DNA from 4 places in the Bradyrhizobium sp. 191 genome. Region 2 is predicted to be linked to each of the others. Evidence: predicted binding sites of a transcription regulator. Region 2 holds the regulator's gene; each other region holds the start of a gene.

The links. Region 2 encodes PhoB, which activates phosphate uptake and scavenging genes when phosphate is short. Its sites were predicted from a motif close to TGTCATNNANCTGTCAT; they were not measured.
Region 1: IVB23_RS37125 (OprO/OprP family phosphate-selective porin) is a predicted target of PhoB. The motif match lies at 2,010-2,026, and genes of this name have one in related genera.
Region 3: phnC (phosphonate ABC transporter ATP-binding protein) is a predicted target of PhoB. The motif match lies at 1,989-2,005, and genes of this name have one in related genera.
Region 4: IVB23_RS34400 (YbhN family protein) is a predicted target of PhoB. The motif match lies at 2,461-2,477, and genes of this name have one in related genera.

The regions. Positions count from the first base shown of each region.
Region 1 covers NZ_CP064692.1:7,865,209-7,872,380, reverse strand. The annotation lists gene IVB23_RS37135 (replication-associated recombination protein A) at 1-320, opposite strand, end outside; gene IVB23_RS37130 (DegQ family serine endoprotease) at 317-1,723, opposite strand; gene IVB23_RS37125 (OprO/OprP family phosphate-selective porin) at 2,036-3,649, shown strand; gene IVB23_RS37120 (helix-turn-helix domain-containing protein) at 3,692-4,069, opposite strand; gene IVB23_RS37115 (zinc-binding alcohol dehydrogenase family protein) at 4,191-5,204, shown strand; gene hisC (histidinol-phosphate transaminase) at 5,262-6,320, opposite strand; gene IVB23_RS37105 (chloride channel protein) at 6,317-7,172, opposite strand, start outside.
Region 2 covers NZ_CP064692.1:4,991,244-4,998,415, reverse strand. The annotation lists gene argF (ornithine carbamoyltransferase) at 247-1,182, opposite strand; gene IVB23_RS23130 (aspartate aminotransferase family protein) at 1,182-2,390, opposite strand; gene IVB23_RS23125 (GcrA family cell cycle regulator) at 2,849-3,358, shown strand; gene phoB (phosphate regulon transcriptional regulator PhoB) at 3,627-4,334, opposite strand; gene phoU (phosphate signaling complex protein PhoU) at 4,367-5,083, opposite strand; gene pstB (phosphate ABC transporter ATP-binding protein PstB) at 5,095-5,916, opposite strand; gene pstA (phosphate ABC transporter permease PstA) at 5,913-6,758, opposite strand; gene pstC (phosphate ABC transporter permease subunit PstC) at 6,763-7,172, opposite strand, start outside.
Region 3 covers NZ_CP064692.1:5,177,833-5,185,004, forward strand. The annotation lists gene IVB23_RS24015 (DUF1045 domain-containing protein) at 1-62, opposite strand, end outside; gene IVB23_RS24020 (alpha-D-ribose 1-methylphosphonate 5-triphosphate diphosphatase) at 81-1,274, opposite strand; gene IVB23_RS24025 (chloramphenicol acetyltransferase) at 1,271-1,942, opposite strand; gene phnC (phosphonate ABC transporter ATP-binding protein) at 2,116-2,925, shown strand; gene phnD (phosphonate ABC transporter substrate-binding protein) at 2,992-3,927, shown strand; gene phnE (phosphonate ABC transporter, permease protein PhnE) at 4,000-4,884, shown strand; gene phnE (phosphonate ABC transporter, permease protein PhnE) at 4,881-5,729, shown strand; gene phnF (phosphonate metabolism transcriptional regulator PhnF) at 5,906-6,634, opposite strand; gene phnG (phosphonate C-P lyase system protein PhnG) at 6,741-7,172, shown strand, end outside.
Region 4 covers NZ_CP064692.1:7,345,149-7,352,320, reverse strand. The annotation lists gene IVB23_RS34410 (EAL domain-containing protein) at 1-1,468, opposite strand, end outside; gene IVB23_RS34405 (ferritin-like domain-containing protein) at 1,713-2,219, opposite strand; gene IVB23_RS34400 (YbhN family protein) at 2,649-3,731, shown strand; gene IVB23_RS34395 (hypothetical protein) at 3,816-5,768, shown strand; gene IVB23_RS34390 (MFS transporter) at 6,123-7,172, shown strand, end outside.

The DNA.
Region 1 (7,172 bases), 2.9 Mb from region 2:
GCATCGAAAGCCTTCTTGAGATCGGCGACGCCGGAGAACACCGCGGAGATCTGTTCAAAATGCAGATCGGTGGCATCCGCCAGCAGCCGCGCGACCGTTGTCTTGCCGGTGCCCGGCGGGCCCCAGAACACCAGCGAGCCGAGCGTGCGCGTTTCCAGCATGCGCGTCAGCGCACCATCGGGGCCGAGGATGTGGTCCTGGCCGACGACCTCCGACAGCGCGCGCGGACGCAGCCGGTCCGGCAGCGGATGCGGCGCCTCGTGGTCGAGCCCCGCCGCGGCAAAGAGAGTCGGCGTCTGCTGTGGTCGCTTCGGACTCATCCGCCCAACGTGACGTTGATCTGCTGGCCGCCGCGCACCAGCGTGATGCGCCAGATCCGCGCCCGCTCGCCTGCGGCCTTCTCGAGATCGCCGGTCTTGCTGATCTTCTGGTTGTTGACGGCCAGGATGATGTCGCCTTTCTGGAAGCCGACATTGGCCGCCGCGGTATCGCCGCCGATATCGGTGATCACGACGCCTTCGGTGTCGGCGTCCAGACGCAGCTCGTCAGCGACCGCGGGCGTGATGGTCGAGACCTTCGCGCCCTGGAACGGCGAGCGAGCGGTGACGACGAGCTCGCTGCGCCCGGTATCGGGCGCGGTCTCCAGCGCCACGGTCAGCTTGACCGGCTTGCTGCCGCGCTGCACGTCGATCTGCGCGGTGCCGCCGAGCGGACGGGTTGCGAAACGGTAGTCGAAGGCGTTGGGATCATCGACGGTCTGGCCGTCGATGCCGGTGATGAGGTCGGAGGATTTCAGACCGGCCTTCGCTGCGGGGCCGTTGGGTACCACGCTTGCGACCAACGCACCGGTCGGCGAGCGCAGGCCGAGGCTTTCCGCGATCTCCGGCGTCACCGCCTGCAATTTTGCCCCGAGCCACGGCCGCTTCACTGCCTTGCCGCCGCTCTTGGCTGATGCGACGACGACGCGCACCATGTTGGCGGGAATCGCAAAGCCGATGCCCTGCGAGCCGCCGGAGCGCGAATAGATCGCGGTGTTGATACCGGCGAGCTTGCCGCTCATGTCGACCAGCGCGCCGCCGGAATTGCCGGGATTGATCGGCGCATCGGTCTGGATGAAGAACTGGTAGTCGGTGATGCCGACTTGCGTGCGCGCCAGCGCCGAGATGATGCCGTGGGTCACGGTCTGGCCGACACCGAAGGGATTGCCGATCGCGAGCACGACGTCGCCGACCAACAGTTCATCGGAATTCGTGAAATCGAGGGTCGGAAATTTTTCCTTGGCGTCTTTCAGGCGCAGCACGGCGAGATCGGTACGCGAATCCTTCAGCAGGATCTCGGCCTCGAACTCGCGCTTGTCCGACAGCGACACCTTCACCTGGTCCGCGCCTTCGATGACGTGGACGTTGGTGACGACGAGACCGGAGGCATCGACGATGACGCCCGAGCCGAGCGAGCGCTGCATCTGCTCGGGCTGCTGACCCGGCACGCCGAAGAAGCGGCGGAAAATCGGGTCGTCCAGCAGCGGATTGCGGCTCTGCACCACCTTGGCGGCATAGACGTTGACGACCGCGGGCTGCACCCGTTGCACGATCGGCGCATAGGACATCCGCAGCTCGGCCGGCGACGACGGGACGCGGCGGTCCTGCGCTGAGGCGGGATTGAAATGGGCCGAAAAGGCTATGCACAAGGCCGTGAGGACGGCGGTCCAGGTCGATCGAAACATTCCTACCTCTCGGAAAAGACGCCGGAATATAGGCGCGTTCGCCCCTCAATAGAAGGCCGCCGGGCGGCAATATTCGGCCCTTCGCCGCCGTGTCCGGCATGCAAGGGTGTCGTGCGAATCGGCAATTTGCCCGGGCGGCGGATTGGCATGATGTGCGTCATCTTGCATGGTGGTGTGAAGCGGATTCGGTTGCGGCGAATTTGCATCAGTGGGAACCCACGCAACCGATCGCAGCGTCGCGGGGCAGTCATCGATCACACTTAGGCTCTCCGTTCGCGACTTGGGGAAGACAGTCAGATGATGGAGGCGTACGTGAGCACAACACGAATTACGGCTGCAGCGATTGGTCTCGCCGGCGCACTGGCAGCCTCGCAGGCCCAGGCCCAATCGGCAAGCAGCAGCGAGCAGGAGATCGCGCTGCTGAAGCAGCAATTGAAGATGCTGGAGCAGAAGCTCGACAAGCTCCAGAGTCAAACCGCGGCGAACACGGCGGCCGCGGCGAAAGCCAGAGCCGAAGCGAAGGCTGAAGCGAAGGCCGAAGCGCGTTCGGAGGCAAAGGCCGTCGTTGCCAACGCCAATGCCGCGATTCCGGTCAAGGGGCCGGCGCCGGCATCCGGCGTCGTCGTGACGATGCCGAACAACCGCCCGACGATCTGCACCGCCGACCAGGCCAATTGCGTCGCCATCACCGGTCGCCTGCACTACGATGTCGGCGGCTATGACTATCGCCCCAATACCGCGGCCACCGTGCCGCAGAAGCTCGACAGCGGCCAGAACGTCCGTCGCGCGCGCATCGGCGTCGCCGGCAAGTTCTTCAACGACTGGAACTTCGCGCTGATCTACGATTTCGGCGGCTCCTCCGACGGATTTGGCGGCGCCGCACCAGGATCGCTGCCGGGCGGCGGCCTCTCCGGCGTCGAGAATGCCTATGTCAGCTACACCGGCCTGAAGCCGTTCGGCGGCAAGATGGCGATCGAGGCCGGCATCATGGATCTGCCCTACACGCTCGACGAGGCGACGAGCTCAAACGACATCATGTTCATGGAACGCGCCTCACCCGGTATTATCGCCACCAACATCGCCGCCGGCGACTTCCGCTCCGCGGCCGGTGCGCGCTGGTTCAACGACCAGCTCTGGATCGGCGGCTATGTCACGGGACCGTCGACCGGAGCGATCCATTCCGCCTCGAGCGCTTCGCCGCCGGGCACCAGCGAGCAGTACGGCGCGGTGGCGCGCGTCGCCGGCAACCCAATCAGCGGCAAGGACTATTCGGTGCACATCGGCGCCGACGCCCAATGGCTGATCCAGCCGCCGCGCAACCTGATCGCCAACACGCAGACGGTCACGCTCAGCGATCGTCCGGAATTGCGTCTCGACCCGACAACGCTGGTTTCCACCGGCGCCATCGCCAATGTCTCGGGCGCGCAGGTCTACAGCATCGAAGCGGCGGCGACCTACGGGCCGCTCATCGTCCAGGGCGAGTACTTCTGGTACAACGTCGATCGCACCGCCAATACCGGCGTGCCGCTGGTCGGCGCACCGAGCCTGAAATTCCAGGGCGGCTATGCGCAGGCCGGCTACGTGTTGACGGGCGAGAGCCGGACTTACAATGCCGCGGCCGCGGCCTATCATGGCGTCAAGCCGGCGCATCCGTTCTCGCTCGACGGCGGCGGCTGGGGGGCGTGGGAGATCGCGGGGCGTTTCTCGACGATTGACCTCAACGATCAGCTCGCAACCGCGGCCGGTGTCGCAGGCGGGCGGCAGACCGTCTACACGCTGGCGCTCAACTGGTACGTCAACGGCAACGTCCGCTTCATGCTCGACTATCTGCACGGCACGGTGTCGCGACAGGCTTCGCCGATCTCGACTGCCGATGTCGGCTCGAAGTTCGACGCGGTCGCGATGCGCACGCAGTTCGCGTTCTGACGCTCACCTTTTCCGGGAGCGGTACGATCCGCTCCCGGAGGCTCACGCCGCGCGCTTCGGCTTGCTCACCACCACCGGCGGCGGCGCGCAGGACAGCCGCTCCTGATGGCTCTCGCCCCAGGCCTTCAGAATGTCGATGACAGGCCTGAGGCTCTCGCCGAGCTCGGACAGGCAATATTCCACGCGCGGCGGCACCTCGGCATAGACCTTGCGGATGACCAGCTTGTCCTCCTCGAGCGCGCGCAGCTGCTTCGTGAGCATGCGCTGGGTGATGCCGGGCATCCGGCGGCGCAGTTCGCCGAAGCGCTGGGTGCCGCTCTGGAGGTGGTAGAGGATCACGCCCTTCCACTTGCCGTCGATCAGGTCCAGCGTCGCCTCGACCGAGCAGCCGGGACGACGGGCAAAATTGCGCCGCTTCATGCGTGTTTTCCCAATAGTATCCAAACAGGGACTATATCCCCGAATTTACAGTACTTGCCAATTTGAAGCCAGGGCGACAGTTAGAGCGGCAGGCGAACAGCCCATCTAATGGAGACAAGCCATGAAGGCCGTCGGCTACAAAAAATCGCTTCCGATCGAGGATGCGGATTCACTGATCGATTTCGAGACCGCCAAGCCCGAGCCCGGGGCGCGCGACATCCGCGTCGCTGTGAAGGCGATCTCGGCCAATCCGGTCGATTACAAGGTGCGCAAGCGCGCGAGCCCGCCCGAGGGCGAGACGAAGATCCTCGGCTATGACGCGGCCGGTGTGGTCGATGCCGTCGGCCCCGACGTGACACTCTTCAAACCGGGCGACGAGGTGTTCTACGCCGGTTCGATCCTGCGCCAGGGCACCAACGCCGAATTCCACCTGGTCGACGAGCGCATCGTCGGCAACAAGCCGAAGAGCCTGTCGTTCGCGCAAGCCGCCGCCCTTCCGCTCACCTCTATCACAGCCTGGGAATTGCTGTTCGACCGGCTCGGCGCGATACCCGGCAAGAGCGTCGATCCGCGCACGCTTCTGATCACGGGCGGTGCCGGCGGCGTCGGCTCGATCCTGATCCAACTTGCCCGCCGCCTCACCGGGCTGACGGTACTTGCCACCGCGACACGGCCGGAGTCGCAGAAATGGTGCCTCGATCTCGGCGCTCATGCGGTGATCGACCACGGCAGACCGATGAAGGAACAGATCGAGAAGCTGAAGCTGCCCCCAGTCGCGCTGGTGGCGAGCCTGACCTACACCGATCAGCACTACAAGGCGATTGCGGACTTCATGGCCCCGCAGGGAAGGTTCGGCCTGATCGACGATCCCCCGGAATTTGGCATGAGCACGTTCAAGGGCAAGGCAATCTCGGTGCACTGGGAATCGATGTTCACGCGCTCCTCGTTCCAGACGCCAGACATGATCGCGCAGCATCATCTGCTCAATGATGTCGCCGACCTCATCGACAAGGGCGTGCTGCGCACCACGCTCGACCAGACCTTCGGCACGATCAACGCCGCCAACCTCAAGCGAGCCCATGCGCTCTTGGAGAGTGGCAGGTCGCGCGGCAAGATCGTGCTGGAGGGGTGGTAGCCGGCGTTGCTGCGTAGGGTGGGTTGCGCTTCGCTCGTCCAACCCACCCTGCGATGCTCAGCCCAGGATTCGCGACAGCGCCGACAGCAGTCGGTCGGTCTGCTCGTCCGTGCCCACGGTGATCCGCAGGTGGTCCGAGATGCGGGCAGCGCCAAAGTGCCTGACGATCACGGCCTGCTGGCGCAGCGCTGCCGCAAGCGCAGCACCATCGTGGGCGGGATGGCGCGCGAAGACGAAGTTGGCCTGCGATGGCAGCACCTCGAAGCCAGCTTGCTTCAGTCCGCGCGTCAGCCGCTCCCTGCCCTCGATCACGCGAACGCGGCTCTGCTGGAAATAGGCTTCGTCCTCCAGAGCGGCGATGGCGCCGGCTTGGGCGGGCCGACCAAGCGGATAGGAATTGAAGCTGTCCTTCACACGGGTGAGCGCCTCGATCAGGTCGGAGTCGCCGATCGCAAAGCCGACCCGCAGTCCGGCCAAGGCGCGGGACTTGGACATGGTTTGAACGACCAGTAGATTTCGATGGGAAGCCACCAGCGGAATCGCCGTCTCGGCACCGAAATCGACATAGGCCTCGTCGACCACCACGGGCACGTCCGGATGGTCCTCCAGCAGCGCGACGATCTCGCTACGCGACAATGCGATCCCCGTCGGCGCGTTCGGATTGGCGAGGATGATCGCGCCGGCCCGCCGCCGATAGTCGGCCACACGGATTTGCATGGCCTTGTCGAGCGGGACCGTTTCGTAGGAGATGCCGAACAGACGGCAATAGACCGGGTAGAAACTGTAGGTGATATCGGGAAAGAGCAACGGCGCTTCAAGCTTGAGCAAGGCGGCAAAGGCATGCGCCAGCACCTCGTCCGAGCCGTTGCCGACGAAAACCTGCTCGGGTCTCACCCGGTGATACGCGGCCAGGGCCGTCCGCAGCGCGGTGGCCTGCGGATCCGGGTAGAGACGCAGCGTGTCGGCGGCCTCGAAGCGGATCGCCTGCAGCGCGCGCGGTGAAGGGCCAAACGGGCTTTCATTCGTGTTGAGCTTGACCAAGTCCGCCATGCGGGGCTGTTCGCCCGGCACGTAGGGTCTCAGCTCATGCGTCAGCCTGCTCCAGAAACGGCTCATCTTCTCTCCGCCTGCGATCGCTCCGGCGGCAGGATCGCCTGCTCGACAAAGCCCTTGGCGAGCGCGTGGTAGATGCCCTCTTCGCAGACCATGCGTGAAACGAGATGAGCAATCAGCGCGGCCGCCATTAGCGGAACGACCATTCCGTGATTGTCGGTCATCTCGGTCACGATCACGAACGCGGTGATCGGCGCCTGCACGACGCCGGCGAAATAGGAGACCATGCCGAGCAGCATGATCGCCCCGAGGGGAGCGTCATGAAAGAACGAGGCAATGTTGCTGCCAAGGCCGGCACCGACGGCGAGCGAGGGTGCGAAAATGCCGCCAGGGACCCCGCTGATCGCGGCGAAGGTCGTGGCGAAGAGCTTGAGGATGCCGAAATCCTGAGGCAGCGGTGAGCCATTCTCGAGGGCCGTCTTCACTTGCGCGTAGCCGGTGCCATAGATCGTATCCCCGGACGCCAGACCGCAGATCGCGACGGCGAGCCCGCAGGCGAATGCGAACCACAGCGGATGGCTCTTGAGCGCGCGCCCGAGCGGATGCCTGACGCCGCGCGCCATGAGGATGACGACGCGGCTGAACAGCCCACCACCGAGGCCGCCAACCACGCCGCAGACCGGAACCGCGAGCCAGTCGGCACCGCGCGCCAGCGACATCGCGCTGCTGCCAAAATAGGTGTAGTTGCCAGTCAGTGCCAATGACGTCAGGCCGGCCGCGATCACGGCAGCGATGATGAGGCTGCTGGTACGCGTCTCGAAGGCGCGGCTCATCTCCTCGATTCCGAACACGATGCCCGCCAACGGTGTATTGAAGGCCGCGGCGACCCCGGCCGCCGCACCGGCCAGGATCAAT
Region 2 (7,172 bases):
TGGTGTGTTCCGGATGCGGATTGAACGGTAACAAGCCGCCTCAAATTCGGTGTCGTCCCGGGGCGCGCGAAGCGCGCAGCCGGGACCCATAACCACAGGATGACGTTGTGACCGGCGATGACAACTCCGAGTCTTCGCCAAACTCAATCCTGTGGCTATGGATCCCGGATCGGCGCGCCGCTGCGCGGCGCTTGTCCGGGATGACAGCGGAGAATGGGGCCATCAAGGCCGGCCCCACCACCGCAATTACTTCACCGCGTCGAAGCACCAGGCCAGAATGCCCTTCTGCGCATGCAGGCGGTTCTCGGCCTCGTCGAACACGACCGATTGCGGACCGTCGATCACGTCATCCGTGACCTCCTCGCCGCGATGGGCCGGCAGGCAGTGCATGAACAGCGCATCGGGCTTGGCCAGCGACATCAGCTTGGCATTGACCTGGTAGGGCTTGAGCACGTTGTGGCGATGCTCGCCCTCTTTGTCGCCCATCGACACCCAGGTGTCGGTGACGACGCAATCGGCGCCGCGCACGGCCGCTTCCGGATCGGTGCCGAGCACGATCGGCGCGCCTGACGTCTTGATCCAGTCGCGCATTGCCTTCTTCGGCGCGAGCTCCGGAGGCGTTGCGACGTTGAGCTGGAATTTGAAGCGCTCGGCGGCATGCGCCCAGGACGCCAGCACGTTGTTGTCGTCGCCGGTCCAGGCCACCGTCTTGCCCTCGATCGGGCCGCGATGCTCCTCATAGGTCATGAGGTCGGCCATCACCTGGCAGGGATGCGACCGCCGCGTCAGGCCGTTGATCACGGGCACAGTCGCATAGGCCGCAAGCTCCAGCAGCGCCTCGTGATTGAGAATGCGGATCATGATGGCATCGACATAGCGCGACAGCACCCGCGCGGTGTCGGCGATGGTCTCGCCGCGACCGAGCTGCATCTCGGCGCCGGTGAGCATGATGGGCTCGCCGCCGAGCTGGCGCATGGCGACATCGAACGACACCCGCGTCCGCGTCGATGGCCGCTCGAAGATCATCGCCAGAGTCTTGCCTTCGAGCGGCCTGACCGGCTGGTGCGCCTTCTGCTTCGCCTTCATGGCCGACGAGGCGGCGAGCATGCTCTTGAGCTCCGACAGCGGCAGCTCGTTGATGTCCAAAAAGTGCTTTGGAGCTTTATTGGGCGTCTTGCTCATCAGCTTGCCGCCCGCTTGGTCTGGCTGGACAAGATTGCAGCGCAGGCGCGTTCGAGCCGCCCGACGCTGTCTTCGATCTCCGCCTCGGTCACGATCAAGGGCGGCAGGAAGCGCACGACATTGTCGCCGGCTCCGACGGTGAGCAATTTCTCGGCGCGCAGCGCCGCGACGAGATCGCCCGAGGGCACCACGGCCTTGATGCCGATCAGGAGCCCCTCGCCGCGCACCTCGCTGACGACATCGTGATGGCGATCGATCACGGAGGCGAGCTTCTGTTTCAGCAGCAGCGACATTTTCTGCACGTGGTCGAAGAAGCCGGGCTTGAGCATGACGTCGAGCACGGCGTTCGCAGCGGAGATGGCGAGCGGATTGCCGCCGAAGGTCGAACCGTGCGAGCCCGGCCCCATGCCGCGCGCAGCGTCGGCGGTGGCGAGCACTGCGCCGATCGGGAAACCGCCACCGAGCGCCTTCGCAAGCGACATCACGTCGGGCACGACGCCGGTGCGCTTGTAGGCAAAGAGTTCGCCGGTTCGGCCCATGCCGGTCTGCACCTCGTCGAAGGCGAGCAACAGGCCGCGCTCGTTGCAGAGCTCGCGCAGCGCCTTCAGGAACGCGGGAGGCGCAGAACGAACGCCGCCCTCGCCCTGGATCGGCTCGATGAGAATGCCGGCGGTGTGCGGGCCGATCGCCTTCTTCACGGCCTCCAGGTCGCCATGCGGCACCTGGTCGAAGCCGTCCATCGGCGGACCGAAGCCCTCGAGATATTTTGCAGAACCGGTGGCGGCCAGCGTCGCCAGCGTGCGGCCATGGAAGGCGCCCTCGAATGTGATCATGCGATAGCGCTCAGGGTGCCCCTTGGAGAAGTGATGGTGGCGCACCAGCTTGATCACACCTTCCAGCGCCTCGGCGCCGGAATTGCAGAAGAACACGAAGTCGGCAAAACTTTCATTGCACAGACGCGCCGCGAGCTTCTCGCCGTCCGGGCTCTGGAACAGGTTCGACATGTGCCAGAGCTTCGTCGCCTGCTCCTGCAACGCCTTGACCAGCGTGGGATGCGCATGACCGAGCGCATTCACCGCCACGCCGGAGGTGAAATCGAGATAGCGATCGCCATTGGTCGCGATCAGCCAGCAGCCTTCTCCGCGCTCGAAACCGAGGTCGGCCCTGGCGAAAACGGGGAGCAAATGCGGCGCGGCGCTGTTGGTCATGACGTCACTTGAATGTTGCGGACGGTGTGACGCGTGCATTGCGCAACGCACCATTGACCGGCCCGGAAAACGAAACGTGCCGCCTTTTAAGGGCGGCACGCAGGACTATCTTATGCCTGGCAAGACGGGTGTCAATGCCGCCCGGAAAGCCCCGCGAAACGCTGAATCCGTAGTCTTGCGGTGCCGATTTTGCGGGATTTTCACCACGGAACATGTGGACGCGAGTCGGCGGACTCTTGCGCGGGAGTCACGCCATATTGTAGCGTTTGGACTGTCAGATACGACATCTCGTGCAGCAGTTCTGATCCCTTAAGTCCTCATGTACCGGCGTAAACGTTCGGGCGTCTTGAGCGCGCCCGGCGAGCCTTAAGGGATTCTGGCGGCACGGGTTTTTCAAGGCTTAGGCAATCGCTGCGAAGGCCCCAGGATGGCAGGCGCGCAGCGAGGGAAAGGGTGCAATGACGGTTTTGACCTGGTCCGATGATCGCGTCGAGCAGCTGAAAAAGCTCTGGGAGGCCGGACTTTCGGCCAGCCAGATCGCGGCGGAGCTCGGCAATGTGACCCGCAATGCCGTGATCGGCAAGGTGCACCGGCTCGGCTTGTCCGGCCGCGCCAAGAGCCCTTCGTCGGCAGCGCCCCGGCCGCGCAAGGCGCGCCCCGCGCAGCACATGATGCGGGTGACCCGCCCCGTTGCCCGCGGCAACACCGCGCTGGCGCAGGCCTTCGAGGTCGAGGTGGAGGCCGAACCCGTCACCTACGACAATGTGGTGCCGATGAGCCAGCGGCTGTCGCTGCTGGAGCTGAACGAGGCGACCTGCCACTGGCCGGTCGGCGATCCCTCGAGCCCGGATTTCTTCTTCTGCGGCGGCAAGGCGCTCTCCGGCCTGCCCTACTGCGCCCAGCATTCGCGCGTGGCGTATCAGCCGGCGGCGGATCGCCGGCGCGCACCGGCGAAGCCCACGCGGTGAGTTTGCGGATTTAGTTGGCTGACTGCAAAGTCGGCAGCCGTCGCACGACGGTGCCTCAACACATCCGATGTCGTCCCGGACAAGCGCGCCACAAGCGCACGCAGATCCGGGACCCATAGCCACCGCAAGATGTGGTTACGGGGACTCGGAGTTACCCTTTCGCAAGACAATCGCGCGCTGTGGTTATGGATCCCGGATCTGCGCTTTCGCTTGTCCGGGACGACACTGAACGTGTGGCGATAGCTCGCTAAACCAGCGCCTGCAAACCTTACGTCTGCTCCGCCTTCGCGAACCGATCGTCCAGCGCATAGCCGGCGCCGCGGACGGTGCGGATCGGATCCTGCTCGCGGCCGAGATTGAGCAGCTTGCGCAGGCGGCCGATGTGGACGTCGACAGTGCGCTCGTCGATGTAGATGTCACGGCCCCAGACGCTGTCGAGCAGCTGCTCGCGCGAGAACACGCGGCCGGGATGCTCTAGAAAGAACTCCAGCAGACGATATTCGGTCGGGCCGAGATCGATCGGCCGGCCCGAGCGCGCCACGCGGCGCTTGTCGCGGTCGAGCTCGATGTCGCCATAGGCGAGCACGGTGGCGAGCCGCTCGGGGCTGGCGCGCCTGAGCAGGCCCTTCACGCGGGCCAGCAGCTCCGGTACCGAGAACGGCTTGACGATGTAGTCGTCGGCACCGGTCGCAAGTCCCCGCACCCGCTCGCTCTCCTCGCCGCGCGCGGTGAGCATGATGATCGGCAGCTGCTTGGTTTCGGGACGGGTGCGCAGCCGCCGGCACAGCTCGATGCCCGACAGGCCCGGCAGCATCCAGTCGAGCACGATCAGATCGGGAATGTGCTCCTTGAGGCGGGTGTCGGCATCATCGCCGCGCATCACCGTCTCAACGTCATAGCCGTCGCCTTCGAGGTTGTAGCGAAGAAGCTCGGTGAGAGCTTCCTCGTCCTCAACCACCATAATGCGTGCGCCCATGTTGTCGTCGCTCCTTGGGTATTCGGCGCCGCTTAGGTATTCGGCACCGTCGTGGCGAAGGTCGTCATGTCGCCCTTCGGCCGCTTGTCGGTGATCGCCTGGCCCTCGATCATGTAGAACACGGTCTCGGCGATGTTGGTGGCGTGGTCGCCGATCCGCTCGATGTTCTTGGCACAGAACATCAAATGGATGCAGAACGAGATGTTGCGCGGATCCTCCATCATGTAGGTGAGGAGTTCGCGGAACAGCGAGGTGCAGATGGCATCGACTTCCTCGTCGCCCTTCCACACCGCCATTGCTGCCGGCAGATCGTGCGCGGCATAGGCGTCCAGCACCGACTTGACCTGCTGCTGCACGAGGTCGGTCATGTGTTCCAGGCCGCGGAACAGTTTCAGCGGATGAAAATCCGTCTCCAGCGCCGCGACGCGCTTGCCCATGTTCTTGGCGAGGTCGCCGATGCGCTCGAGATCGGTCGCGACGCGCATGGCGCCGACGATCTCGCGCAGATCGACGGCCATCGGCTGGCGGCGGGCGATGGTGAGCACGGCGCGCTCCTCGATGCGTTTCTGCAGCGTGTCGAGTTCGGCGTCGGTGGCGACGACGCGCTGACCGAGCGCGACGTCGCGGCGGATCAGCGCGTCGACGGAATCGACGATCATGCGCTCGGCGATGCCGCCCATCTCGGCGACCAGGCGCGTGAGTTCCTGGAGGTCGGTATCGAAAGCCTTTGCGGTATGTTCAGAACCCATGTTCCGTCTCCTCAGCCGAACCGGCCGGTGATGTAATCCTGCGTGCGCCGGTCGCTCGGCGACGTGAAGATCTTGCTGGTGTCGTCGAACTCGATCAACTCGCCGAGATACATGAAGGCGGTCTTGTCGGAGACGCGCGCCGCCTGCTGCATGTTGTGCGTGACGATCGCGATCGTGTAGTTCTCGGACAATTCCTGGATCAGCTCCTCGACCTTGGCGGTCGAGATCGGGTCGAGCGCCGAGCACGGCTCGTCGAACAGGATCACCTCGGGTCGCACCGCGACGGTGCGGGCAATGCAGAGGCGCTGCTGCTGGCCGCCGGAGAGCGACAGGCCGGAGGCGTTGAGCTTGTCCTTGACCTCGTTCCACAGCGCGCCGCCGCGCAGCGCCTTCTCCACGCGATCGTCCATCTCGGACTTCGAGATCTTCTCGTAGAGGCGGATGCCGAAGGCGATGTTCTCGTAGATCGTCATCGGGAACGGGGTCGGCTTCTGGAACACCATGCCGACCCGGGCGCGCAGCAGATTGAGGTCGAGCTTGGGGTCGAGCATGTTGGTGTGGTCGAGCAACAGCTGGCCTGTGGCGCGCTGGCCCGGGTAGAGGTCGTACATCCGGTTGAAGATGCGCAGCAGGGTCGACTTGCCGCAGCCGGACGGGCCGATGAAGGCGGTGACGCGATTGGTGCCCAGCGCCAGATTGATGTTCTTCAGCGCATGGTGCTCACCGTAGTAGAAATTGAGGTTGCGCGCGGTGACCTTGGCAGGCGCCTCGGGCAGCGGCTGCGAGCCGGGATGAACGGTCGGCGCGCTTACGGAAATAGACATTTCACTCATTTTGCGGTCCTCTCGGCACCAAGGATGCGGGCGCCAATGTTCAGGGCAAGCACAGTCAGGGTGATCAACAGCGCCCCGCTCCAGGCGAGTTGCTTCCAGTAGGCGTAGGGGCTTTGCACGAAGTTGTTGATGGTCACCGGCAGGTTGGCCATCGTCTTGTCCAGGCCGAGGCTGAAGAACTGGTTGGACAGCGCGGTGAACAGCAGCGGCGCGGTCTCGCCCGCGACGCGAGCCGTGGCCAGCAGCACGCCGGTGATGAGGCCCGAGCGCGCCGCACGGTAGGCGATGCGCTTGATCACCAGCGAACGCGGCAGACCGAGTGCGCTGGCGGCTTCACGCAGCGGGTTCGGCACCAGCAGCAGCATGTCCTCCGTGGTGCGCACCACGACCGGGATCACGATCACTGCGAGCGCGAGGCTGCCTGCGATTGCCGAGAAGCCTCGCATCGGCACCACGACCGCACCGTAGATGAACAGGCCGATGATGATCGAGGGCGCCGACAAGAGGATGTCGTTGATGAAGCGGATCACTGAGGTCAGCTTGTCGTTGCGGCCGTACTCGGCGAGATAGGTGCCGGCGAACAGGCCGAGCGGCGCGCCAATGCCGACGCCGATCACGGTCATGATCAGCGAGCCGACGATGGCGTTGCGCAGGCCGCCCTCGGTCGATCCGGGCGGCGGCGTGTCTGCGGTGAAGACTTGAAGGTTGAGCCCGGCCAGACCGTTGTACAGCAGCGTGATCAGGATCAGCGCGAGCCAGGTAACGCCGAAGGCGGCGGCGGCGATGCAGAGCCCGCGGATGATGACATCCCAGCGGCGGCGGCGTGAATAGATCGGGTTCATGGCTTCACTTCCCCGCCTTGGTTTCCAGGCGCATCAGCATCAGCCGCGCGGCTGCGAGCACGAAGAACGTCAGCACGAACAGGAGCAGGCCGAGCAGGATCAGGCCGGACTGGTGCAGGCCGTCGCTCTCGGCGAACTCGGATGCGATCGCCGCCGAGATCGTGGTGCCCGGGGCGAAAATCGATGAAGAGATGCGGAACGAATTGCCGATGATGAAAGTCACCGCCATCGTCTCGCCGAGCGCGCGGCCCAGCGCCAGCATGACGCCACCGATGATGCCGACGCGGGTATACGGGATCACCACGCTGCGCACGACTTCCCACGTGGTGCAGCCGACGCCGTAGGCGGCTTCCTTCAGCACCGGCGGCACCGTCTTGAACACGTCGACCGAGATCGAGGTGATGAAGGGCAGCA
Region 3 (7,172 bases), 190 kb from region 2:
CGGGAGAGGGCGCCGTCGGCGCCGGCGGCAAAATAGATCGCGTAGCGGGGGAAACCTGTCATCACCTCAGCATAGCCAATTTAAGCCGCGACGACAGCCTCGCGCGGCGCCGCTACGGCAGTGAGCAGCCTTGTCGCGTCGGTGAGGTGCACGAGCTTGCCGCCCGAGATCACTGCGATCAGCCGCGGCCGCAGCTTCACGCTGTCGTCGACGAGGAGAATGTCGGCGCGGCGTCCTTCCGCGAGCATGCCGCGATCGGCAAGGCCGGTCGCGCGCGCCGGGCCGGCGGAGACCAGATCCCAGGCCTGTGCCAGCGGCACCACGCCATCGGCGGCGAGGCGGAACGCGGCGAGCAGCTGTGCGGGATAATAATAGTCCGACGCCAGCACCGAGCAGAGCCCCTTGGCGATCATGTCGGAGGCCCTGGTCCAGCCGGTGTGACTGCCGCCGCGCACGACGTTCGGCGCGCCGTAGACGATGGCATCGCCGTGGCTCGCTGCCGCCCGCGCCGTCTCCTCGTTGATCGGAAACTCCGCGATGTCAGCGCCGAGTTCGCGAAACTCCCGGCGCATCGCCGGCGTTGCGTCATCGTGGGAGAGCATCCGCACGCCGGCCGCGCGCGCAGAAGCGGCGAGGCGCGACATCGAAGCGGGGACCTCGTCGGCGCGAGAAACCACGTGCTCGACCAGCCGGTCGAATTCCTCAGCTGAAAGTCCGGTGCGCTCCACCATGCGGTTGCGCTTGCGCGGCTTGGCCATGTCGGCGACGGTGCCGTCCATGTGGTCGTTGAAGGCGAACAGGTCGACGCGGCCCTCGGCGAGCCACTGGGCGATCTCGGCCTCGGCCTCGAGATTGTAGGTCTCGTGCCGCAGATGGAAGCGGGTGTCGGCGGCGAATTGCGGGCGCTGCCGCTCGATCGCCTCCATCAGGCCGCGCGCATTGTCGGCGCTGCGCAGGCCCGGTTCCCAGGAACAGGTCGTGGCGTGAAAGACGGTGGTGATGCCGTTGCCGATCGCCTGGCGGTCGCTGTCGGCGAGCGCGACGTCGATCGGAAAATCGACGCCGGCGCGCGGCATCATCTGCCGTTCGAAGGCATCGCCATGCAGATCGACGATGCCGGGCAGCACCAGCAGGTCGCGGGCATCGATCGCCAGCCGCGCACGACCGCGAGAAGCATCGACCCGCGCAATGTCCGTTCCGGACACGAGAAGTGAGGTTTCGACGAACTCGGCGCCGGTCAGGGCCCGGCCGCCTTCGAGGAATATGTCTGTCACGCGATCGCGCTTCGTCTGCTGGCAGGAGGATTGGTGAGAGAGCTCGCCCGTGCTTCGTATGTCGAAAGAAAATCTTCAATCCCGAGCTTGCGGAAATCGGGCAGCGCCGCGCGCAATTTGTCGTGATCCCAGTCCCACCAGGCGAGCTTCGCAAGGCGCCCGGCGATCTCCTCCGAGAACCGCCGCCGCACGATCCGGGCCGGATTGCCGGCGACGATGGTGTAGGCCGGCACGTCCTTGGTGACGATGGCGCCGGCGGCGATCACCGCGCCGGTGCCGATGTTGCGACCCGGCAGCACGATCGCGCCATGGCCGATCCAGACGTCGTGGCCGATATGGATATGATGCTGGCGCCGCCAGTCGAAGAACTCGGCATCGTCGCTTTCACCCTCGAAATAGGCGCTGGAGCGGTAGGTGAAGTGCGCCTGCGTCGCGCGGTGCATCGGATGGTTGCCGGGATTGATGCGCGTCATCGCCGCGATCGAGCAGAACTTTCCGATGGTGGTGTAGGTGATCTGCGAATCGTTGACGACATAGGAGTAATCGCCCATCGCCACTTCATGCAGGATCGTGCGCGCGCCAACCTCGGTATAGGCGCCGAGCCTGGTCTCATGCAGTTTGGCCGAGGGGTCGATGGTCGGCTGAACCGAGAGAGCTTTGGCGGCCATGTTGCATCCGAGCTGCGAGGGCGGGCGTTCCTCTTCGAGTGGATTCATGACAATGTCATGACGTGGAAATGACAGGGGATGACGTGTGCAGGATCGCTGCGCTGCAACGGCCGTGTCACACAAGTGTTAAGCATGGACGTTAGCGATTGGCTCCAGCTACTCTGGAGTCCGGCATGCTGGTGGTCGATGGTCTGACGTGTCGCTTCGGCGCGAAAGCCGCGGTGGACGACGCTTCGTTTGAGGTTTCCCCCGGCGGCTTCGTCGGTGTAATCGGGCGATCCGGCGCCGGCAAGTCGACATTGTTGCGGACGATCAACCGCCTTGCGGCACCGTCGCAGGGCCGCATCCTGTTCGACGGCCTCGACGTCACCGCGTTGCGCGGCAAGGAGCTGCGGCAGTGGCGGGCCCGTTCGGCCATGATTTTCCAGCAGTTCAACCTGGTCGGCCGGCTCGACGTGCTCACCAATGTGCTGATGGGACGCCTCGCGACGATGCCGGCCTGGCGCTCGCTGCTGCAGGCCTGGCCCGAGCAGGACAAGGCGCTGGCGATGTCCGCACTGGAACAGTTCGACATCGCCTCGCTCGCCGCCCAGCGCGCCGATCAGCTCTCGGGCGGCCAGCAGCAGCGCGTGGCGATCGCCCGCGCATTGGTGCAGCAGCCCGATATTATTCTGGCCGACGAGCCGATCGCCTCGCTCGACCCGCGCAACACCAAGATCGTGATGGATGCGCTGCTGCGCATCAACAAGCATTTCGGCATCACCGTGCTCTGCAACCTGCATTCGCTCGATCTCGCCCGCAGCTATTGCGACCGCCTGATCGGCATGGCCGCTGGCCGCGTGGTGTTTGATGGCGCGCCGTCGGCACTGACCGACCAGGTCGCGCGCGAGCTCTACGATCTCGAGGCCAACGAGGCCATGGGCGGCATGCCTGTGCCGGCGTCCGCCGGCGTCCCGGCGCTCGGAACGGCCGCTGCGGCCTGAGCCGCGGCGCATCCTTTGAGTTGCAAGTTCTTGCGTCAACCGACCCCAACCGATGAAGAGGGTATCATGTTCACTCGCAGACTAGTCCTTGCCGGCGCCGCCGCGCTCGCGTTCACGGCCTCCGCCTCCGCGAGCGATTGGAAGGCCAAATATCCCGAGCTGACCTTCGCGGTCGTCCCGGCCGAGAATGCCTCCGGCGTCACCGAGCGCTGGGCGCCGTTCATGACCTATCTCTCCAAGGAACTGGGCGTGAAGGTCACGCTGCGCATCGCCAACGACTACGCCGCTGTGATCGAGGGGCAGCGCGCCGGCAATATCCACATCGCGAGCTACGGCTCGGCCTCGTTCGCCCGCGCCCGCCTGACCGGCGTCAAGACCGACGCCTTCGCCAACGACATCAACGCCGACGGCTCGACCGGCTACTACTCGGTGTTCTTCGTCAAGGCGAGCAGTGCCTACAAGAAGATCGACGACCTCAAGGGCAAGAACCTCGGCCTCGTCGATCCGAATTCGACCTCCGGCAACAACGTGCCGCGCTTCGAGCTCGACAAGTTGGGCATTCACGATGCCGACACCTATTTCAGCAAGGTCGTCTTCACCGGCAGCCACGAGAACGCGATGCTGGCCCTTTCGCAGGGCACCGTCGACGTCGCGGCCAACCAGTGGACCAGCGACAATGATTCCACGCTGGCGCAGATGCTGACCAAGGGCATGCTGAAGAACGCCGACGGCTCGGCGATGAAGAAGGACGATTTCCGTATCATCCACAAATCGGCGCCGATCATCAACGGCCCCTATGCTTACAATTCCGACCTGCCGGAAGACGCCAAGGCCGCCATTGCGAAGGCGTTCTTCGACGCACCGGCCAAGGACAAGGCCGCCTTCGACCGTCTCTCCGACGGCCAGAAGAAGGGTTTTCATCCCGCAACCACCAAGGACTGGGATGGCACGATCGAGCTGATCAAGTTCGTCGATGCGTTGCGTAAAAAGAAGGCGTCCTGAGTTTTTGGGACGATGCACCTGAGCCGGGTCCCAAGGACCCGGCTCTTTCTTTGACCGGACCTGTTTCGACAGATGACGACAGCGGTTTCGATCCTCCCCGAGCAGCAGCTCGCCGTGCTCAATGCCGCCTATCGCCAGGCGGTTGCGCGCAGGCGGCTCCGCCTGTTGTTGGGCGCCGTCATCTTCGCCGCCGCGCTCGTTCTCGCCGCAATCGGCGCGGAAGTGAATTTGCGCACGCTGTTCACCTATTTCGGCAACTTCCTCAGCTATTTCGACCGCATCCTCACGCTCGACAACGGCCAGCGGGTCTGGACCGATGTCGGCGAGTGGCTCTGGGGCTGGCGCAAATGGCTGAAGATGCTGGGCGAGACGCTACTGATCTCCTATGTCGGCACGCTGATCGGCGCGACTCTCGCCTTCTGCCTGAATTTCTTCGCGGCTGAAAACACCTCGCCTGCGCCCTGGCTGCGCTTCGTCGTGCGGCGGCTGCTCGAGTTCGCCCGCACCGTGCCCGGGATCGTGTTCGCACTGGTCTTCGTCATCGCTTTCGGGCTCGGTCCGATGGCGGGCGTGCTGGCGATCGCGATCCACTCCACCGGCGCGCTCGGAAAGCTGTTCTCGGAGATCGTCGAGAACGCCGACATGAAGCCGGTCGAGGGCATCCGCTCGACCGGCGCGAGCTGGCTGTCCTGCATGCGCTTTGCCGTGGTGCCGCAGGTGACCGCGGGCTATGCCAGCTACGCGCTGCTGCGTTTCGAGATCAACGTCCGCGAGGCCTCCGTGATGGGCTTCGTCGGCGCCGGTGGCATCGGCCAGGAGCTCGTCGTCGCCATCCGCAAATTCTACTACTCCGACGTCAGCGCGATCCTGCTCACCATCGTCGTCACGGTCTTCATCATCGACATCGCCACCGGCTGGCTGCGCGGCCACCTGTTCGGCAAGGAGGCGCGGACGTGACGAAGCCGCAGGAGGTCGATGCCGCGCAGATGCGTGCGCGCTATCCCGAAGTGTTCGAGCGGCCGGCCTCGGCGCGGCTCGCGACGCCCGCCATGATCGTCGCGGCGTTCGCCATCTTCACTTACGGGCTCGTCGATCTCGACTTCTCGCCGTCGCGCTTCTTCGCCGGCCTGAGCCAGCTCGGCTGGATCAGCCTGATGATGATCCCGCCCGATCCCGGCTCGTCGCTGCCCATTTATCTGAAGGCGCTCGGCGAGACGCTGTCGATCGCGTTGCTCGGCACCACGCTGGGGGCGCTATTTGCGCTGCCGGTGAGCCTGCTGGCGGCCCGCAACATCGTGCCGTCGAGCATTCTGCGCTTTCCCGTCCGCCGGTTCCTGGATTCGATCCGCGGCGTCGATACGCTGATCTGGGCGCTGGTGTGGATCAACGTGGTCGGGCTCGGCCCGTTCGCCGGCGTGCTCGCCATCGCGGTGTCGGATTTCGGCGCCTTCGGAAAATTGTTCTCGGAGGCGTTCGAGGGCGCCGACCGGAAGCAGGTCGAGGGCATCCGCGCCTCCGGCGGCAGTGCCCTGCACGAGATCCGCTTCGGCCTGATGCCGCAGGTGCTGCCCGTCATCGCCGGCCAGGTGCTCTATTACATCGAATCCAACACGCGCTCGGCCACTATCATCGGCATCGTCGGCGCCGGCGGCATCGGCCTCCAGCTCGCCGAGCAGATCCGCGTGCTGGAATGGCAGAAGGTCTCGTTCCTGATCCTGATGATCCTGGTTGCGGTGGCCGCGATCGATTTCATCTCGGGCAAGCTGCGCTTTGCGATCATTGGCAGGCGGGCTGTGGCCTAATCGTCGGTGCCGCCACGAACTCCACTTCCCTTCTCCCCTTGCGGGAGAAGGTGGCGCGAAGCGCCGGATGAGGGGTATGTCTCAGCAAACTCAGATGAGCATTTGCGGAGACAGACCCCTCACCCGTCTCGCCGCTACGCGCGAGCCACCCTCTCCCACAAAGGGAGAGGGAAGAGCTACGAGTCCACCAGAAATTCCACCCGTTCCGCCGCGAAGCGCGAGTGCTTCGTCAGCAGCGGCTTGCCCGTGAGATCGTTGTCGGTGGCATCGACGACCAGGATCGGCCGGCCCAGCGCCAGATCGAGCCGTGAGGCATCGGTCGCATCGACGATGCCGGCCGTGATTCGGGTCGCGCCGCGGCGATAATCGCGCACGCCGTAATGCGCGAGCAGCTTTGTCATCGAGTGTGTCGCCGCGAACACGGTGCCGGCGTCCGGAAACCGCTCCGCCGACAGCCAGGTGGTGGACACGCAGATCGGCGTGCGGTCGGCGAGGCGGATCGCCTCGATCCGCATCAAAGGCGCGCCGGTCTTCAGTCCCAGCTCCCGCGCGAGCTCGCGCGTCGCGATATCGTCGGTCGCATCGATCAGCCGCCCATGCGGTTCGCGGCCGCCCGCACCGACGATCTCGGAAAAGCGCGTGCGCGAGCGCAAGGGATAGGCGAGCTTCTGCGCCTCGACATAGGTTCCGCTGCCGCGCTCGGCCCGCACCAGGCCGCGCTCGGCGAGGGCTGCCAGTGCGCGCCGCACGGTGTGGCGGTTGACGCGGTAGGTTTCGGCGATCTCCATCTCGCCCGGCAGCTTGTCGCCGGCCGCAAAGCGGCCGTCGGCGATGCCGCGCTCGATGCCGTCGGCAACGAGGCGCCATAGCGCGACGCCCGAGGAGGCTGTGTCCTGCATGCTCATGTCGCGGGAAACCTACCCCAGAAATCACATCATTGTCACGAAACAGTCATGGCGTATCCGTATGAAGTTGTCTATTATCATAGACAACTTCGATGCGGCAAGTTCGGTGGACCAGGTGACGCAGCACAACAATCAGCAAGCCCAGCGCAGGGCCGCGATGGCGGTGCTGGCGCAAGCGGAGGCGGGCGAGATCGCCGCTCGCCTCCGCAACTTGGCCCTTCCGGCCCATCAGGATCTGCGTGCGCCCGAAAGCGGACTCGTCATGCTGCGCGGCCGGGTCGGCGGCGACGGCGCGCCGTTCAATCTCGGCGAGGCCACGGTGTCGCGTGCCGCGGTTCGGCTTGCGAGCGGCGAGGTCGGATTCGGCTACACGCTCGGCCGTGACGGTGACAAGGCGCGGCTGATCGCGTTGTGCGATGCGCTGGTCCAGTCCCGTGATCACGGCGGCGCGGTGGAGCGGGGTGTCATCGCGCCCTTGCGAGAGCAGCTTATGATTCGGCGCAAGCAGGCGGCGGCCGAGACCGCCGCGACGAAGGTT
Region 4 (7,172 bases), 2.4 Mb from region 2:
TCTGATGGTCGTCGATCTCGTAAGGCGCCGAGATCACCTCGACGAGGCGCCCGGCAAGGGACCTCGCAGCGGTCTCCTCGGACCGCCCGATCTGGACCACCGCGAACTCGTCGCCACCCAGCCGCGCCACGGTGTCGTGCTCGCCGACGGTGGCCTTCAGCCTGCGGCCGACCTCCTTGAGCAGCGCATCGCCGATGGGATGGCCGAGCGAGTCGTTGATGTCCTTGAAGTGATCGAGATCGAGACAAAGCACGGCGAGCTGGTCGCCCGATTTGGTCCGACGCAGTCCCTGCTCGAGCTCTTCGTGAAACAGCACCCGGTTCGGCAGGCTGGTCAGCGCATCATGGCGGGCCATGTGCGAGATCTTGGCCTGTGCCTCCAGCCATTCGGTGATGTCCTCGAAGGTCGCAACCCAGCCGCCGCCCTGCATCGGCTGGTTGACGACCCGGATGGAGCGGCCGAACCGGCTGACGACGTCGGTCGTGGTGCGGCCCTCGCGTGCGTCGGCGACGAGGCGCGCGAAGAATTCATCGGCGTCGCCCTGCCACTGGCCCTTTGCCTGCTCTTCCCTGAGCACGTCGACCAGTAGCCGACCGGTGAGCAGGATGTCGGTACGACGGAGCATCGCGGCGTAGCGCTCGTTGAACAGGATGATCTTGCCGTCGGCGTCGAACATGCACAGCCCCTGCGACATGTTCTCGAGAGCGCTGTCCAACACGATCTGCTGGCGGCCCAATTCACCCTTGGCGCGGCGGTCGAGCAGCGCGGCCACGAGCGCAATGGCGATGATCGCGACCGCAGCGCCGGCGGTGAGGAAGGACAGCGAGGCCGGTGGAATGGAGAGCCCGCTGATCGCGAGCGTCGGGTCCGGCGTCAGCAGCACGGCGCCCATCGCGGTGAAGTGATGCGCGACGATGGCGACCGTGAGCAAGGCAGTCGCGCTCAGGGCATGACGAATGTCGTCGCCTCGGGCTGCCACGAACAGCGCGAGCGCTGCGAAGATGATGCCGAACAGCACCGAGGCGGCAACCGTGCTTCCGATCCAATCCACCCGTGCCGGCATCTCCAGGGCCGCCATGCCGGTGTAATGCATCGCCGCGACACCCGTGCCGACGATGGCGCCGCCGAGAACGATCCACACCGGGCGCGAGGACGCTACGGCGATGCTCAGCCCCACGAAGGTCACGGAGATCGCAAGCATCAACGAGAGAATTGTCACCGGGATGTTGTAGGCGCCGGCGCCGCCCGGCCCGTAGGCAAGCATCGCGATGAAATGCGTCGCCCAGATGCCACATCCGCTGACGGCCGCATCCAGGGCGATCCAGGCCAGACGCCCGGGGCCGTGCGTGGCGCGTGCGCGCTGAAACAGGCTGATCGCAGCCGCGCTGGCGAGCAGACACACTGCGCCGCCAAGCGCGACGAGTCGCCAATCATGCTCGTCGGTTAGACAGTAGAGAACTTGATACATTACCGGCCCCTATCGACTCGCACTTGAGCCGACAGTGGTGGACGATCGGTAACCGGCTACAAGCCTGTTCGGGGATTGGTGAATGGAAGATGTCTGTGATCGCTCACATTGTTGATCCTCGCGCCGGCGCACCGAGGCCGATCATCCCGGCTGGATGCCCCGCTTTCGCGGGGCATGACAGCGGATGAAGCGAGAAACAACGCGCCGCGCGGGCCACCGTGCGGCGCTTGTCAGCTGGACGCCCTCAGCTCGCCGCGCGCAGATTCACCTTGCTCTCGGCGAGCGTCGTCAGCTTCTTGTCGGTCGCCTTCTCCTCCTCCAGCGTCTTGGCGAGGATGCTGGCGCAGTCGTTGCGGCCGAGCTGCTTGGCCCAGGCGATCAGGCTGCCGTAGCGCACGATCTCGTAGTGTTCGGCGGCCTGCGCCGCGTTGATCAGTGCCGCGTCGAGCACCGCCTTGTCGGCGACTTCGCCGGCGGTCTCGTCGGCTTCCTCGATGATGCCGTCGATGGCCGGGCAGTCGACCGCCTTCACGGCGACGCCGTGCATCTTGAACACTTCCTCAAGTCGAGCGACGTGCTGCTTGGTTTCCTCGAGGTGCGTCAAAAAGCCCTGTTTCAGCTGCGGATCGGTGGCCTTGCTTGCCATCTTCGGCAGCGCCTTGGTGAGCTGCTGCTCGGCGTAATAGATGTCCTGAAGCTGATGCACGAACAGGTCGTTCATGGTTTTGATGTCTTTTGTGAACAGTCCCATCGTTCCGATCCTCTCGGGGTTTCGGGAACATGGAGGCGCCGGCTTGCACGAAAAGCCGCATATTCCACCATGTTCGATTGCTGATGAAGCCTAACGAGCACGCGGCATCGACGTTCCAGGAAGCGCCGAAGCCGCTTGCGCTGGAACAATGCGGACGGCGCCAGGATTTGAAATCATGTCGGCGCCCCAAACGCGCGAGCGGAGCCGGTTTCACGACTCATATGCTTAACGCGCATCCGATGTGAACCGCGTATGACAAAAGTGGCCGTCCAATGCAGAACCTATTGTTGTCAAGGGCTGCACAAGCCGCTGATTTTGCCTTAAATGAGCTTGATCATGCCTAGCGATCGATGCCTGCCTTTGGCCATGATCGCGTCCGACCGGCCAATGCCTGGCCCGGTCGGTCTTTGCCCCCCGCCGGGAGGATGAATGCACGGACTGCTGCCCGCGCTGAAACGCGGCTTCAAGAGATGGATCGGCTGGCGACGGCTCGGAATTGCCGCGAGCATCTTCATCATCGCCTTCGCGATCACCACGCTGGTGCGGACCCTCAAGGGCATCGATACCGGCGTCATCCTGACTGCGTTGACCGAGATTCCCCGCGGCAGTATCGGCCTGGCGGCGATCTGCGTCTTCTTCGCGTTCTGCACGCTGACCTTCTACGACTTTTTTGCGCTGCGAACGATCGGCAAGAAGCACGTGCCCTATCGCATCGCGGCGCTCTCCAGCTTCACGTCCTATTCGATCGGACACAACATCGGCGCGACGGTATTCACCGGCGGCGCGATCCGTTTCCGGATCTATTCGGACTACGGGCTCAACGCGATCGACGTCGCCAAGATCTGCTTCCTGTCGGGCCTGACCTTCTGGCTCGGTAACATCTTCGTGCTTTCGATCGGCATGGCCATCCATCCGGATGCGGCCTCCTCGATGGATCAGCTCCCCTCCTCGCTCAACCGGTTGATCGCCCTCGGCGGTCTCGCATCGATCGGCGCCTATCTGGTCTGGCTCTGCATGGGCGAGAAGCGCCGCGAGCTCGGCCAGAAAGGCTGGAAGGTGGTGCTGCCCTCCGCACCGCTGACCCTGGTGCAGATCCTGATCGGCGTCGTCGATCTCGGCTTCTGCGCCACGGCAATGTACCTCTTGATGCCGGCCAATCCGCCGATCGACTTCATGTCGCTCGCGGTCGTGTTCATCCTGGCGACCCTGATCGGCTTTGCCAGCCACGCCCCCGGCTCGATCGGCGTGTTCGATGCCGCCATGCTGGTGGCGCTGCCCCAGTTCGGCCGCGAGGAGCTTCTCGCCACGCTGCTGGTGTTCCGTATTCTCTATTTCGTGATCCCGTTCGGCCTTGCCATCTCGATCATGGGCACGCGCGAGCTCTGGATGAACGTGGTCGAGCCCTGGCAGGAGCGGCGGCGGCTGGCGGAGGCCTGCGCGCAGGCCAATCTGCCCAAGCAGGTGACACCGATGGAGCGGGAGCGGTTGCTGCGGCAGGCCAACAAGCGCTAAGGCAGCCGTCGCAGACAAAGGTTGCGGGCGGCGGAGCAATGCTCTCTTATTTCCGCCTCAACTTTGCCGTTGAAGACCCGGGCCATGATCCCTTTATCCCTTCGTACTCTCGCCGCGGGCGCTCTGCTGCTTTCCGGGCTTTTGACTGCCTTGCCGTCCGAGCGCGCCGCCGCACAGGATGCCGGCGCCATGCAGATCGATTGGGAGGTGCGTAACCGCTTCCGGCTGTTTCGCGAGGAGCGCGACTTCCTGCTCCATGTCGAGAACGCGCGCAACCGCAGCATCCTCGCCGCCGAGCAATCGCTGGAGCTGCAGAGCGAAGGCCGCGGCTGGGCCCGCAACATGGTCAACCGGCTCTGCATCGACCTCCAGGGCCGGGTCAACCAGCCCTGTACCCGCGACAACGTCAAAGAGAACTACATCACCCCGATCGACCATCCGGTGACGGTACGTCTAACCGGCGCGGTGCCGGTCGGCGCCACCTGCGCCTGGTCGTTCGACGACGGCGACGGTCCGCAACAATCGACCTTCGACTGCGCCGAGCCGATCAATCTGCGCGTCCGCTACGGCAGGCAGACGGTCGCGACCGTCGATGTCTCCGCCGGCTCCGATCCGACCCAGCGCCTCCAGACCGAGATCCGTGTCCGCGACATTTTCGTCGCCGGCCTCGGGGACAGCATCGCCTCCGGCGAGGGCAATCCGGACCGGCCGCTGGCACTCTCGGACGAAGGATTTTGCTTCCGCTCCTATCTCGGTACCGCAGGCGCACAGTACTACCGGCCGAGTCGCCACGGCTTCAAGGGCGGCCGCGCCTGCGAGGCGCCGGATACGCTCGCCAACTGGCAGCGCTACAGTGCGCTCTGGTTCAACGCGCCCTGCCACCGCTCGCTCTATAGTTACCAGGCCCGCACCGCGCTGGCGCTCGCGGTGCGCTACACCCACATCGCCGTGACCTTCCTGCCGCTCGCCTGCACCGGCGCCAGCATTGCCGACGGGCTGCTTGGCTCGCAGCGCGCCCGCGAATGCCCGCCCGGCAAGACCGGCGTCTGCAACACCAGCGTGAACGCGCAGGTCGCCGAGCTGCGCGAAGCGCTCACCGCGGCAAAGAAGCGCCAGCCCGATCGGACGCTCGATCTCGTGCTGCTTTCGGTCGGCGCCAACGACGTCTACTTCTCCGGCCTCGTCGCCGACGTCATCGTCGATACCGCGACCGAGCGGACGCTATTCCGCCGCTCCGGCGTGATGGCGAGTGTCGATGATTCCCGCGATGCGCTGACGCGTGAGCTGCCGCAAAGCTTCGTCAAGCTGCGCGAGGCGTTAAAGCCGCTCGTCGGCGGCGACCTCTCACGCGTCGTCTACGTCTCCTATGCCAATCCTGCGCTCGCCGACGGCGGCGTTCCCTGCCGCGGCGGCCGCGCCGGCTTCGACATCCATCCGTCCTTCAACGCCGATCCGCAGCGCCTCGCCCGCGTCTCCACCTTCGTCGACACCGAATTCCTGCCGCAGCTGAAAGGGCTCGCCACCTGCACCCGCGGTGCGCTGTGCCGCGATCCCGAAGCCGACCGCATGACCTTCGTCGATGCGCACCAGGCCACGTTCGCCGATCATGGCTTCTGCGCCCATTCGGGCAATGACCCCGAATTCGACCGGGCCTGCTTTGCCGAGAACGGGCAAAGCTTCAATCCGGACATTGTCAGCGCAGCGAGCCAGCCCATGCTGTGCGGCCGCGGCGCCTCGGAATATCGCGCCTACTTGCCCCGCGCGCGCTGGATCCGCGACGCCAATGACAGCTATTTCGCGGCGATGACCTATCCGCAGGGCCTGCCGGCCGCGAGCCAGCCGACCGACATTCACGACGCGACCTGGGGCGTGCTCTCCGCCGTCTACGGCGGCGCCGTGCATCCGAGCGCCGAAGGCCACGCCGCGATGGCGGACGCGGCGCTGCCGGCCGCGAGCGCCGTGCTGGGGCTCGATGCGGTGCCGCCGAACGTGACGCGGGGATTCCTGCCGCAGCTATTGCCAAGCGCACAGCAGTAGCAAAGACGACGGTATTGTAGCCCGGATGAACCAAAGCGACATCCGTGACAACTCTCTCCCCGCAGATCGCTTCGCTCATGCGGGCTACGCTGCCGCTACACCCGTCATTGCGAGCGCAGCGAAGCAATCCAGATTCTCTCCGCGGAAGGACACTGGATTGCTTCGTCGCAAGAGCTCCTCGCAATGACGAGCCCGTGACTCGCATTCTCACTCTCTCACAATCGCTCCCCCAAACCCGCCGTTCCATCGATCCAAAGACGGCATCGATCGATACTCCCTTGAACTTGGACACTTTGCCGCGCGCGCCTCTAGGACTCGCCTCGAGGAAATGTTCGAGTTCTAAGGAGGCGCATGATGAGCGCAGTGTTGTCCGCAGCGGACGTGAGGCGGTCTCGCGTCAGGCTGTTCATCGTGACCATGTTGTTCCTGGTCACCACGGTCAACTATGCTGACCGCGCCACTCTCTCGATCGCAGGCCCTGCGCTCTCCAAGGAGTTGCATCTCGATCCCGTCGCCATGGGCTGGATCTTCTCGGCCTTCGGCTGGTCCTATGTGATCGCGCAGGTCCCGGGCGGCTGGCTGCTCGACCGCTACGGCTCGCGCCTCGTATACGCCTTCAGCATCATCATCTGGTCGCTGTTCACGCTGATGCAGGGCTGGGTCGGCTTCCTCAGCGCCGGCGCGGCCGTCGTCGTGCTGTTTGCGCTACGCCTCCTCGTCGGCGTCGCGGAAGCACCGTCGTTTCCTGCCAATGCCCGCATCGTCGCGGCGTGGTTTCCCGGCAACGAGCGCGGCACCGCGTCGGCCTTCTTCAATTCGGGACAGTACTTCGCGACTGTAATCTTCGCGCCGCCGATGGGCTGGATCGCGCACGCCTATGGCTGGCGCTTCGTGTTCTTCGTGATGGGGGCGCTCGGCATCGTCATGGGTCTCGTCTGGATCAAGACCATCTATGGCCCGAAGGAGCATCCTTCGATCAACGAGGCCGAGTTCGACTACATCAGGAACGGCGGTGCGCTGGTCGATCTCGATGCGCCGAAAGAGGAACGCGCGCCTCGATCCGGCTCCGGGTGGGACCACATCCGCCAGTTGCTCTCAAACCGCATGATGCTCGGCGTCTATCTCGGCCAGTACTGCATCAACACGCTGACCTATTTCTTCCTGACCTGGTTCCCGGTCTACCTCGTCAAGGAGCGCGGGCTGTCGATCCTGCAAGCCGGTTTCGTCGCGACGCTTCCTGCGCTGTGCGGCTTCATTGGCGGCGTGCTCGGCGGCATCATCTCCGATGCGATCCTGCGCGGGACCGGCTCGCTGACCATGGCGCGAAAGATCCCGATCGTCGGCGGCATGCTGCTGTCGATGTCGATCATCGCCTGCAACTATGTCGACGGACAGGCGCTCGTG